3 regions of the Sphingobium sp. WCS2017Hpa-17 genome follow, and region 1 is predicted to be linked to each of the others. Evidence: riboswitches for the same ligand, from Rfam matches in the RefSeq annotation. Region 1 holds a riboswitch; each other region holds the start of a gene.
What was found. Region 1 has a riboswitch for cobalamin ahead of RQH62_RS01720 (TonB-dependent receptor domain-containing protein). Riboswitches for the same ligand answer to the same signal wherever they lie in the genome.

Region 2: it holds a riboswitch for cobalamin, as region 1 does, so the genes downstream of both, RQH62_RS05220 (DUF1852 domain-containing protein) here and RQH62_RS01720 (TonB-dependent receptor domain-containing protein) in region 1, are expected to answer to the same signal.
Region 3: it holds a riboswitch for cobalamin, as region 1 does, so the genes downstream of both, cobO (cob(I)yrinic acid a,c-diamide adenosyltransferase) here and RQH62_RS01720 (TonB-dependent receptor domain-containing protein) in region 1, are expected to answer to the same signal.

Annotation. Positions count from the first base shown of each region.
Region 1 covers NZ_JAVTIV010000001.1:377,600-381,962, forward strand. The annotation lists gene fdhF (formate dehydrogenase subunit alpha) at 1-45, shown strand, start outside; gene RQH62_RS01710 (formate dehydrogenase subunit delta) at 55-360, shown strand; gene fdhD (formate dehydrogenase accessory sulfurtransferase FdhD) at 392-1,189, shown strand; cobalamin riboswitch at 1,257-1,468, shown strand; gene RQH62_RS01720 (TonB-dependent receptor domain-containing protein) at 1,636-3,492, shown strand; gene RQH62_RS01725 (ABC transporter substrate-binding protein) at 3,509-4,321, opposite strand; gene RQH62_RS01730 (iron ABC transporter permease) at 4,360-4,363, shown strand, end outside.
Region 2 covers NZ_JAVTIV010000002.1:189,191-193,553, reverse strand. The annotation lists gene acnD (Fe/S-dependent 2-methylisocitrate dehydratase AcnD) at 1-149, opposite strand, end outside; gene RQH62_RS05225 (methionine synthase) at 583-1,611, opposite strand; gene RQH62_RS05220 (DUF1852 domain-containing protein) at 1,638-2,633, opposite strand; cobalamin riboswitch at 3,015-3,237, opposite strand; gene RQH62_RS05215 (aminotransferase class V-fold PLP-dependent enzyme) at 3,373-4,363, opposite strand, start outside.
Region 3 covers NZ_JAVTIV010000002.1:132,998-137,360, reverse strand. The annotation lists gene RQH62_RS04950 (TonB-dependent receptor domain-containing protein) at 1-224, opposite strand, end outside; cobalamin riboswitch at 378-567, opposite strand; gene RQH62_RS04945 (cobyrinate a,c-diamide synthase) at 580-1,881, opposite strand; gene cobO (cob(I)yrinic acid a,c-diamide adenosyltransferase) at 1,884-2,495, opposite strand; cobalamin riboswitch at 2,600-2,799, opposite strand; gene RQH62_RS04935 (TetR family transcriptional regulator) at 2,816-3,376, opposite strand; gene RQH62_RS04930 (GMC family oxidoreductase N-terminal domain-containing protein) at 3,417-4,363, opposite strand, start outside.

The sequences.
Region 1 (4,363 bases):
GCGCGCAATAGTCGCCGCATCGCGCCACTGGAAGCGGCGGAATAGGCGGGGCATATGAGTGAGGACAGTCATGCCATGTCCACCACGGACCGGCTCGTCTATATGGCGCACCAGATCGCCCGCAACATGGCGATGATGGGCGAAGAGAAGGCGACGGAAGCGCTCGCCGAACATCTGACCCGCTTCTGGGATCCGCGGATGAAGGCACAGATTGTCGCCATGGCGAAGGAGCAGCCTGAACGGCTTTCGCCGATGGTTGCCGCCGCCGTGGCCCGGATGGCGCAGGGCAGGCCGGCCCCCGATGTCGATGCGGCGCAGTTCAATGCGGTGGATGAGGCGGGGCATTGCGACGCTGGTTGAGCGGGATGCCGTCTGCCGCTAGGCCGTGATCATGGATGATGCCGCCGCCAGCCCCCTGACATTCGATCGCCTGACGCCCGATGGCGCGACGCAGGTGGTCGATCGGCCGCTGGCGCAGGAAGTGCCGGTCGCGATCGAATATAATGGCGCGGGCTATGCCGTGCTGATGGCGACGCCGACCGATATCGGCGATCTGGTACAGGGATTCAGCCTGGCCGAACGGCTGGTCGGCCGGGACGATGCGCTGCTGGACGTCGATGTGCATGATACGGGCGCAGGGATCATCGCCCGCGCGACATTGCCGCCGCATCGCACCGATGGGCTGCTGGAGCGGGTGCGGTATCGCGCGTCGGATTCCTCCTGCGGGCTGTGCGGGATCGAGAATCTGGAGCAGGCGATCCGGCCTTTGCCGCATGTGACCGCAACGTCGCGGGCGGACCGGGCGGCCATATTCCGCGCGCTGGATGGCTTACGCGAACATCAGCCGTTGAATGGCGCGACCGGCGCGGCGCATGCGGCGGCCTGGGTCGGCGCGGACGGCGCGATCCGGCTGGCGCGGGAGGATGTCGGGCGGCACAATGCGTTCGATAAGCTGATCGGGGCGATGGCGCGGATGGGTGCGGACTGGGACGGCGGTTTTGCGCTGCTGTCTTCGCGTTGCTCCTATGAACTGGTGGAGAAGGCGGTGCTGGCCGATTGCCCGCTGCTGGTCACTATCTCCGCGCCGACCCGACTGGCGGCGGAACGGGCCGAGGCGGCGGGATTGCCGCTGGTCGTGCTGGCGCGATCCGACGCGCTGTTGCAACGGGGACACAGCGGCAGGATCTAAACCGGCGCCCGCTTGGCAGCGTCCCCGCTTTCCCTTATGGCGCGCGGCGTGGGGAGGCTTGGCTTTCCTGCAACATGATCGCGCCGGTGCCCGGAAACGGGTTAATCGGGAATGTGGTGCGGGCGTCACAAGCGCCTTAATCCACGGCTGTCCCTGCAACTGTAAGCGGATAGCGCGATGCACTGGCCCCAAAAGGGCAGCCACTGGAGCAATCCGGGAAGGTGTGCATCATGCTGTGACCCGCGAGCCAGGAGACCGGCCGGCGCTTGGTCGCTTTTGCTTTGGTCCAGGGGATGGTCGGGGCACGGTGGTTTTTCCGTCGAGCGACGCCATGCGGCCGGGGCCGCATCGGGCTGCGGACGGGATATGGCGTCATCCCTCCAACACCCGACCGCTTTCGGGCGGACGCCCCTGCCGACGTCGCTTTGACGCTGTAGGGGCAATAAATGTTGAAATATGGACTTTCGCTCGTGGCTTTGATGGCCGCGAATTCCGCCTTTGCGCAGACGGATGACGAGATCGTTGTGACCGCTGCTGGCATCGAGCAGTCGCGTGACGAGGTCGGACAGGCGATCACGATCATCGACGCGGACACGATCAGGACGCGGCAGGCGATCGACGTGGTCGACCTGCTGGCGACGACGCCGGGCGTGCGGTTCAACCGCAACGGCACCGTCGGCGCGCAGACAGGCGTGTCGCTGCGCGGCGCGGAAACGACGCAGACGCTGGTGCTGATCGATGGGGTGAAGGTCAACGATCCCAGCGGCATTGGCGACGGGTATGATTTCGGACCGCTGCTGACCGGCAATATCCGCCGGATCGAGGTGCTGCGCGGGTCCAACTCGGTGGTGCATGGCAGCCAGGCGATCGGCGGCGTGGTCAACATCATGACCGGCGTGCCGGCCGAGGGCTTCGGCGCCAATGCTTCGGCCGAATATGGCTATAGCGATACGTTCAGCGCCAAGGCGGACGTGTCCGGCACCGCCGGCATCGCGTCGGGCGGCATCGGCGCGGCCTATTTCCGCACCGATGGCATCTCGTCGGCGGCCAATGGCACGGAGCGGGACGGTACTGAGAATATTGCCGCGAACGCTCGGTTGAAGCTGACCTTCTCGGATAATTTGAGCCTCGACCTGCGCGGTTACTATATCCATGCAGATCTGGACGTGGATGGCTTCCCCGCGCCGACCTATGTGCTGGCCGATACGCCCGAAGTCGCGATTTCCGACCAATATGTCGGCTATGCCGGTATCAATCTGGCGCTGCTGGATGGCAAGCTGACCAATCGGGCGGCCGTCACCTGGATGCGTAACGATCGCGACTATTATTCGGCGCGCGGCGCGGCGGTCGATTATGGCTATAGCGGCACCAATTTGCGCTTCGAATATGAAGGCGTCTATGCGCCGGTCGATCAGGCCAAGCTGGTCTTCGGTTACGAGCATGAGCGGCCGGACTATGATTATTACGACGCCTTTAGCACGACGAGCGTGAAGATCAACATCGACAGCGTCTATGCGCTGGCGATCGTGAAGCCCTTCACCGGCCTCGCCGTTACCGGCGGTCTGCGCCATGACGATCATAGCCAGTTCGGTGGCGCGACCACCGTCGGCGCCAACGCCAATTATTCGCCCAATGGCGGCGCGACCAATGTGCGGCTGAGCTATGGCGAGGGATTCAAGGCGCCGTCGCTGTTCCAGTTGTACAGTGACTATGGCAATGCAGCGCTGCGTCCAGAGCGGTCGAAAAGCTATGATATTGGCTTTGACCAGATGCTGGACGATGGGCGGGCCACATTGTCGGTTACGGCTTTCCGGCGCGATACGACTGATCAGATCAATTATGATGCTTCGTTGCCGCCGTTCGGCCGATACAATAATATCGACCGCACCCGCGCCAAGGGCGTGGAAGCGTCGATCGCGCTGAAGCCGGTGGATGCGCTGACCGTGACCGCCGCCTACAGCTATGTCGATGCGCGCGACCGGTCGGCCGGATCGGCCAATTTCGGCAACCGTCTGGCCCGCCGTGCCGCCGATGCGGTGAGCGTGTCGGCCGACTATGTCTGGCCGTTCGGCCTGTCCACCGGTGCGACCATCACGATGGTCGGCGACAGTTTCGACAATGCAGCGAACACCCGCCGGCTCGACGGCTATGCGCTGGCCGGCGTGCGCGCGTCCTTCCCTGTGGGCGAACATCTGGAAGTCTATGGTCGCGTCGACAATCTGACCGATGAGAATTACCAGACGGCCTATGGTTATGGCACCTATGGTCGCGCTGCCTATGGCGGCGTGCGTGTTCGCTTCTGAGGACTGCTGGCCGGGGTCAGCGCGGCGCGTTCAGGCGCGCCGTGATGGCCTTTGCCGCCTGCACATAGGCGGGGCCGCCGCAGACGGTCCAGCTTTGCGGCAGGCTGATGCGCGGGATGGTGCGCAGCGCGGGATGGTGCAGCATCTCCGTGCCCTGATCGACCACCCGGTCGGTCGCGCTTTCCACGATCAGCCAGTCGGGGCGGGCGGCGACCATTTCCTCCAGCGATACCTGCGCCAACGCGGGCTTGCCGAGCCGGGCGGCGAGATTGGTGAGACCGGCGCGGTGCATGAGATCGTCGATCAGCGTGCCGGTGCCGGTCATATAGCCGCGCCGCTGATAATAGGCCGCGACGCCAGCGCGCGTGGAGCGCGGCAGAGTGGCGAGGTCGCGGTTCATGCGCGCGATCAGCGCCTCTCCCCGATCGACATGACCGATGGCGCGCGCGACCTGCCGGATCTGGTCGAGGATAGCGCCATAGCTTTCCGCGCTGGCCAGGCCGAGCGTGCGCCAGTTGCCCGGTGGAACTCCAGCGACCTTATTCTCGCCGATCGGGAAGCCCAGGATCAGGTCCGGCTGGATCGCCAGCACTTCCTCCGAAGGGCGGCGCAGCGTGCGCAGGCCGCGCACCTTGTCCGCCGCCGCCGACAGGGACGGGTCGCGGGCGTTGCTGCTGAGCGCGGCGACCTGCCCCGGATCGGCCAGAGCGAGCAGATATTGATCGGCGCAGACGTTGAGCGACACGATGCGCCGAGGATGTTGCGTAGGTGCGGCCGCGCCGGTCAGCGCGAAGGCGCCGAGCGCCGCGAACATCATCCTGCCGATCATCCCCATCGCCTTATCAAGCGCAGGCAAGGAGGCAAGCCATGA
Region 2 (4,363 bases), on a different contig from region 1:
TCGCAGCGGCGCACCAACTGCTCGGCCAGCACGCGAGAGACGTAAGGAAGGCCGTCGTAAGCGCCAGAGCGAATGGCATCGATGGCAGCGCGGGTGTCGAAATAGTCGACGGTGCTTCCGGGAAAAGGCTTGCGATAGGCGTCGTTCATAGCCCTGTTATCGGCAACGTTGCCGGTGATGAAAATGGCTGAATTGGCGAAGACTTGCGGACGAATTTCTGCAAATTTGCGAACTTAGCGAATACAGGTCACGGCTGCGCATTAGCGGATGGGCCGGGATTTGCCGTGATCGTCCACGCAGACCATCTCGAAACGGCCTTTCCCGCCTCGGAGCGTTAGACGCTAACGAGGCCCTCGGCGGTCATCTACACCTCGACCGCCAGCGACGAGTATTTTCGAACCACATATGTGTGCAGTTCGACGAACTGCCCTGCGCGAGCCAGATGGAAGGAGGGTTGCGAAGGCCTTCGCTGCAAACCTGCGAATGTTACGAATTCGGTGTGGGCCATACGCCAAAGGGCCCGCCCCCAGGACAGGCCCTCGCAGGTGTGCCAGCATGCGCGGCGTATGCGCCAGCGAAGCGTCAGGCGATGAGTTCTTCTCTGACGATCTGCGCACCAGCGCCCAGTGCTTTCAACTTGCCCCAGGCCACATTACGGGACAACGGAGCCATGCCGCAATTGGTGGAAGGGTAGAGCTTGTCCGCATCCACAAACTGCAAAGCCTTGCGCAGGGTATCCGCCACCTCTTCTGGCGTCTCGATGGTGTCGCTTGCAACGTCAATCGCCCCGACCATCACCTTCTTGCCGCGGATAAGTTCTATGAGGTCAAGCGGCACGCGGGAGTGGTGGCATTCCAGCGAGATGATATCGATCTTCGACTTCTGAAGATTGGGGAAGGTCTGCTCATATTGCCGCCATTCCGATCCCAGGGTCTTCTTCCAGTCCGTATTCGCCTTGATGCCATACCCGTAACAAATGTGGACGGCCGTTTCGCATTTCAGCCCTTCGATGGCCCTCTCCAGCGTGGCGATCCCCCAGTCGTTGGCCTCTTCGAAGAAGACGTTGAAGGCGGGTTCGTCGAACTGGATGATGTCGACGCCCGCCGCCTCCAACTCCCTGGCCTCCTGATTGAGGATCGTGGCGAATTCCCAGGCGAGTTTCTCGCGGCTGCGGTAATGGGCGTCGTAGAGCGTGTCGATCATCGTCATCGGACCCGGCAGCGTCCACTTGATCGGCTGATCGGTCTGCGCCCGCAGATACCCGGCATCCTCGACAAAGATCGGCTTCGGGCGCGCAACCGCGCCCACCACGGTCGGCACGCTGGCATCGTAGCGATTGCGGATTCTCACGGTTTCGCGCTTCTCGAAATCGACACCGCTCAGATGTTCGATGAACGTCGTGACGAAATGCTGGCGGGTCTGTTCGCCATCGCCGACGATGTCGATGCCTGCCTGCCGCTGATCGTCCACGGCGAGGCGCAGGGCATCCTGCTTGCCGGCGGTCAGTTCCTCGCCTTCCAGCCTCCAGGGCGACCAGAGTTTCTCGGGCTCTGCAAGCCAGGAGGGTTTGGGCAGGCTGCCGGCGGTCGAAGTGGGCAACAGTCTTTTCATGATGGATGACCTTGTGTTCTGTCTTATCAAAGGGTGTGGCTGGAACTGAAGCTCGCGGACCATCGGTCCAGATCGGCCTGATACGGCTTGATGAAATGCTCTTGCGCGAACTTGCCCTGCTCGATGGCGAGACGGCTGCGCTCTTCGCGGTCGTAGACGATCCGAGTGGACGAAAAGTCCTGATGGCTCAGGCTGGGCCGGAAGCATTTCCCTGCCGCCGAATTGGCGTTGTAGATTTCCGGTCGGTAGATCCTCTGGAACGATTCCATCGTGCTGATGGTCCCGATGAGCTCGAGGTTGGTGTAATCGCTCAGCAGGTCGCCAATGAAGTAGAAGGCCATCGGTGCCACGCTGCCGCATGGCATGAAATAACGTGCCTTCAGGCCCATCTTGCCGAAATACTCGTCGGTCGAAGAATATTCACTCTGCCGATATTCGATCCCTAATATGGGATGGCGGTTTTCCGTGCGATGATAGGTCTTGCTGCTCGATACACTCAGACAGATGACGGGAGGCTTCCTGAAATTTTCCTTGTACGCAGACGAAGTCAGGAAATGCCGGAACAAATTGCCGTGCAGATCGCCAAAACCGTCCGGCGTAGCGAAGGCGGCCCGTCCTTTGTTGTGTTCTGCCAATAGCACACTGAAGTCATAATCACGCACATAGGAGGAGAAGTTATTCCCGACGATGCCGTCAATACGCGTATCGGTTTTCCGGTCGAGGATGCTCGTCCTGAGAATCTCGATCATCGGGAAGGAGTCGCGGGCGCCGGTGGCAATGTGCATCTCGACTGAAATGATATCGAGTTGGACGCTGTAGCGATCTCCCTCCGGATTGTCCCAGTTCGCCAGGTCGTTGAAGCGGTTGTTGATCATATTGACAGCGTTACGCAGGTTTTCCTGACGATGTTCGCCTCTGGCCAGGTTAGCGAAGTTCGTCGTGATGCGCGTGTTATCAGAGGGACGATAATTCTCGTCAAAGCGAATGCTACTGACGGCGAATGTGAGATCGTCTTCTGTCATGGTGGATTTTCCTGAAGGCCGGCTGATCTCGGACGACAGCGGCGCGTCGGAGGCAAAATGTGGGAGGGTGAGGCTGGTGCGGGTTGCGGGCATGCGAGGCGTCCTTCGGTCCGGCGCAAGTGCCGTCCGTTGTTGAGATTGGGAATCGGTGTGGAATCTGCGGCGCGCCGCGTCAGGCCGGGCTCAGCCCGACGACACGGCGCGCGGACGCATTCGTTGATGGGCGAAGGAACGGGATAGGATTGCAAACATCGACCGATCACCTGCTTTGGCCGGGCGGAAGGATCGAAGGAAGAACGCGCAAGGCCTGAGTGGCCCGGACGGCACATAGACTACGGGCCACGCTTCGAGCGCGATCCACCGGAGGAACCCCCGTCCGAGGAACGTTATGACGCCGAAGGCAGGTCTCCTGACTTGCGGGTCATCGCGGTGGTTCCGGTCTTCCCAAGCCTTGTGCGAAGCTCAGTGACACACAATGGAACCGCCACTCGCCGCTTACAGTTGCGGGGGCAGCGCCGGACTCTGCCCCTGAAGGCACCACCGGCTTCCCGTCTTAGCCCCGCCGTCATGCCTGAAGCGGGGAACCTTGACGGTGTCTTTCAACACATCCCACTCCCCCTGTCAAGAGCCATATAAAGAAATCTTTATATGGCTCTTGCTGCGGAATAACGGCTTCTCAGGCCCGATATGTGCGGGAATGAACAGGATCGGTCTTGCCAGGATTCGCCTGATTCACCGATCAGGCCAGTATCGAGCGGATGGCTTTTTCCAATGCAGCAATATCTGAAGCACTATTGAACAAGGCTGGCGTGACGCGCACACAGGCACCTTGGGCTGGCCCGTCCCGATGCACTGTAAAGATTCGATGTTCATCGAGCAGCCTTTTGGCGATCGCCATATTATCCTGCACAGTGCTGCGCCCAACCAGGCGGAAGGAGGTGATACCGCCGTGCAGTCGCGGATCAGCCGGCGTCAATATCTCCAGCCCTTTCGTCCCGCGTAATTTCTCCGCCCACAAGTCGCGAAGATGGCGCAGCCGTGCCGCGCGGGCAGCGTCGCCGATTGCATCCTGGAAATCGAGTGCGGCCGGCACCGTCAACTGAGCTGCGAAATCGACCGTGCCAGTATGTACCCGCGAATAAGTCGTGGCGGGCAAGGGCGGGCTGTTGGCACTATCCGGGTCGATAAAATCTATTTTGTCCTTGCGGATATAGATCACGCCTACGCCCAGCGGCGCGCCCCACCATTTATGCAGGTTGAAACCGATAAAATCCGCGTCGAGGTCGGCCGACCGAAAATCCAGCTGGCCCCAGCTATGCGCCGCATCGACGATCGCATCGACACCGCGCGCACGCGCCATCGCTACGATCTCCTTCACCGGAATGACCAGACCCGTGCGATGGCTCAGATGAGTGAGCAGGATCAGGCGGATTTTCGGATTGGCCTTCAACGCCGCCTCATAGGCGTCGATCAGTCCCTGATATGTAGCTGGTTCGGGCAGCGCGATCCGCACCACATCTACGCCCCGACTATGCCTGAGCGTATCGAAACATGCCTGCATGCTGTCATAATCGAGATCGGCATGAAGGACAGCGTCGCCGGGCCGCAGCCGGTTATAGCCGCCGATCAGCGCCTTCAGCGCCTCGGTCGCATTGCGAGTGAAGGCGATTTCCTGCGGCGCGACGCCCATCTTTGCCGCGACCCGATCGCGCACGGCAATCAGGTCGGGG
Region 3 (4,363 bases), on a different contig from region 1:
CGGGTGAAGCTGATGCCAGGCGTGCGGATCAGCAGATCCGACACCGTCAGCGCCTGCGCCGCGTCGATCGCAGCCTTGTCCAGCACGGTGACGCTCGACGCCACCTGCTCGATCGCCTGCGGCTGGCGCAGGGCGGTGACGATCACCTCGCTCGCATCGTCGGCCAGTGCCGGCGTGGACAGGCCGGCCAGAATGAAAAGTCCGCTCTTTGAAATCCAGTGCATGATAATCCCCCCAGTCATAGACAGGACCGGGCGGACGCGACGCGACAGCGATGCCGAACGCCAGCGCGCACGACATCCCCGCCGTGCGAATCCGCACGGTCAGCTTGTCGTTGCGCGAGGATATCCTCGTTCGACCGGCGCACCCTGTCCGGACGAAGAACGACCGCGACAGGCAGGTCTCCTGGCTTGCGGGTCCATGCCGTTTCGAAGCGCCTTCTCGGGATACGCATCCCAATGGCCTGTGCCTCGATGGCTCGCCGCTCACAGTTGCAGGGGCAGCCGGGGTCTTGAACCCCGTTCCCTTTTGATCCCCTTGCGGGGAACCTGACGCAGCCGCGGCCCTAATCCAGTTGGATCAGGCGATCAAGTGGAAGAAGCCACCCGTCACATGGCCCACCCGGTGGCCCGCCGGCGCGATCGCCTGCCCCTCTGCGTCGGCCATGTCGGCCAGCGCTTCACCCTCGCTCGCGGTGATGCTGACATAATGGAATTCATGACCCAGCAGTTCCTGCCCGGCACGGGCGAAGCGGCTGTCCTGCCGCAACCGCGCCCGCCGATAGCCCAATGTCATGCGCCGGCGGGCAAAGCTTGTCTCAACCGGCAGCAGGCCCGCCATCGCATGCATCATGCCCTCGCCATCCTCCAGCACACGGCCCAGCACCATATAGCCACCACATTCGCCATGGATCGGGCGTGTCTGGCCAAAGGCCCGCAGGCCATCGAGAAATCGCCGATTGGCCGCGATCCGCCCGGCATGGAGTTCGGGATAGCCGCCCGGTAGCCAGCAGGCATCGCAATCGGCAGGCGGTGCTTCGTCGGCCAGCGGGGAAAAGAAGTGCAACTCCGCGCCGGCCGCCCGCCACCAATGCGCCATATGCGGATAGAAGAAGCTGAAGGCCGCGTCGCGGGCGATGGCGATCCGCTGCCCCGGCGGCCGGATGCCGGGCGGCTGCATCGGCCGATCCGCCGTCGCACCGGCCGCCGCGAAGACCGCATCGAGATCGCATTGGGCCGCCACCCGTTCCGTGATCGCGCTGATCCGCGATTCCAGCGCGTCCGTCTCGTCCGCCTGCACCAGACCCAGATGGCGGGACGGCATGGCCAGCCCGTCATCGGTGGAAATCGCACCGAGCAGGGGCAGGCCGATACGGGCAAAGCCATCCTCGACCATCTGCCGATGGCGCGGGCTGGCGACCCGGTTGGCGATCACTCCGGCAATGGCGGGCGCGCCGGGAAAGGTGGCGCAGCCATGCGCGACGGCCGCCACCGTCTGCGCGGCCGCACGGGCATCGACCACCAGCAGCATCGGCCAGCCAAGCAGGCGCGCGACATCAGCCGAAGCACCCGACCGGTCCTGCGCCCGCGCGCCATCGTAAAGGCCCATCGCCCCTTCTGCGACAACGAGTTGGACAGTCGATGCGACGTGCGCGGCCAATCCGCGCAGCATCGCCGGCGCCATGGCAAAGCCATCCAGATTGATCGAGGGTCGCCCGGCCGCAGCCGCATGAAAGGCCGGGTCGATATAATCCGGCCCGCATTTGGCGCCCTGTACCGCAAGGCCCCAATCGGCAAAGGCGCGTTGCAGCCCGATCGTCACCATGGTCTTGCCGACACCCGATGCCGGGGCACCGACGATCAGGCCGCGCCCCAGCGCCACCGTCAAAATTCGATGCCCCGCTGCGCCTTGATCCCGGCGTGAAAATGATGCTTCACCTGCACCATGTCGGTCACCAGATCGGCCGCCTCGATCAGGGCATCGGGCGCGTTGCGGCCGGTCACGACGACATGTTTCATCGGGTCGCGATCCATCAACCCGGCGACGACATCCTCGACCGCCAGATATTTGTAGCGCAGCACGATATTGAGTTCGTCCGCGATCACCATGGCATAGCTGGGATCGGCGATCATGCGCTGCACTTCTGCCCAGCCGGCCTCCGCCCAGGCGATGTCGCGGGCGCGATCCTGCGTGTCCCAGGTGAAGCCTTCCCCCATCACCCGATGATCGACCTGACCGGGGAAGGCGGCATAGACCGCCTTTTCCCCCGTCGCCCAGCCGCCCTTGATGAACTGAACGATGCCCACCTTCATGCCATGGCCGAGCGCCCGGCAGGCGAGGCCGAAGGCGGCGGTCGACTTGCCCTTGCCCTTGCCGGTATGGACGATCAGCAGTCCTTTCTCATCCGTCTTCTCCGCGATCTTGGCCTGCATGAAGGCCTGCCGCTTGCGAGCCTTCTCATTATGCCGGGCGTTGATCTGATCCTGCTCTTCCATCTGCCTTGCTCCCGTCGACAGGGCGCGCGGCCGGGATGGCCGCGACGCCGCTTTCCATGCCGCTCGAACGGAAGAACCGTGTCCGGGCCAGTCCCTGGGCCGGGGCAAGAGCGACCCGCGCCGGCAGGTCTCCTGGCTTGCGGGTCGTCGCCGGCCGGACCGCCTTCTCGGGACCGCTCCCAATGGCATGATGGCCCGGTGGCTCGCCGCTTACAGTTGCAGGGACAGCCATGGATTGGGCCGCAGGCGGCCGCACCATATTCCCTTTCAAGCCCTTGCGGGCACCGACGCGGTCGAAGGCACAGCCTTCGCCGCCGGACTTATCGCGGCGGGTCGGCCGGGTCCAGCGTTTCGGCAAAGCCCCGCACCAGCGCCGCCAGGCTTTCCTCCACCGCCGCCTCGATCGGGACGATCCGGCCGATCGCTACCCCCTGCGCCCCGGTGGCGAAGCCGGTCCAGCCGGTCACCAGCGCCTGCACCGCCGACTGGAGCAGCATGCCGCGATCGACCGGCAGGCCGACGCCCTGCACCTGTGCCCGCAACCGGTCCGCCATGGCCGCCATCGCATCCGCATCCAGCGGCGCCATGGCAATCAAAGGCGCCGCATCGCGGGTCGCCTGCTGTTTGCGCCACAGGCCGCGCCCGAAGGCCATCACCCAGTCGCGCCAGCCGGTGCAGGGCGGTAGCGCATCGATCACTGCCCCGAACAGGCGCGCCGACATCAGTGCCAGAAGGCTCTGCTTGTCGCCGACATGGCGGGCGAGCGAGGGCGCTTTCGCGTCCAAGCGCGCCGCGACATTGCGTAGCGACACCGCCTCCAGCCCCTCTTCCTGCAACAGGGCGATCGCTTCATCGACGATGGCATCACGACTCAGTTTCATGACCGCCTTGTGGCAAAGCTGCCCGCCCGTCGCCAGCCGCTCAGTTGCGACGCAGCTTTTTCAGCACATGGTCCGCGCCCTTGTCGCCGATCATGATGGCGGTGGCATTGGTGTTGCCAGCCGGCAGGGTCGGCATGACGGAGGCATCCGCCACCCACAAGCCATCCACGCCGATGACAGCAAGATCGGCATCGACCACCGCCTGCGGATCGTCTGCCCGACCGATCTTCGCCGTGCCGACCGGATGGTAGAGCGGGATCGACGCCATGCGGACATAGCCGCGCAATTGCTCCGGATCGGTCAGCGCCGCGCCGGGGCGCAATTCGGCCTTTATATGTGTCGCAATCGCTGTCTCATTGAGGATAGCGCGGGCGATGCCGATGCCTTCCACGATCTGGTCGATATCATCGTCGCTGCCGAGCTGGCGATGCTCGATTTTCGGCGGCGCGAACGGATCGGCGGACCGCAGACTGATCCGCCCGCGATGGCTGGGCCGCATGAGCCCAACCAAAGTGGAGACGGACGGCGTCTTGCGTAGCATCAGCCGCCCCTGCTCATCGAAGTCGAAGGCGAAGGCGGCGAAGCTGATCTGGAGATTGGGCGCGGGCAGATCCGGCCTGCTCTTCACGAAGGCCTGGGCATGGCCGATCGCGGTGGTCAGCGCGCCGCGCCTAGCAAGGGCGTAGCGCAAAAGCTGCCAAGCGCCGCGCAGCCCCTGCGCATCGCTGTTGAGCGTCCGCACATCGACTTCATTGACCACATGGGTGCCGACATGGTCCTGAAGATTGGCGCCGACGCCGGGCAGGTCGCGGACCACAGAGATGCCATGGGTCCGCAGATGATCGGCCGGGCCGATGCCCGACAGCATCAGCAGGCGCGGCGTGTTCATCGCCCCGGCGCTCAGCACCACGCCATGGCGGGCGCGCAGCGTCTTTTCGACGCCGTCCTGCCAATAGACGATGCCGACCGCGCGACCGTCCTCGATCA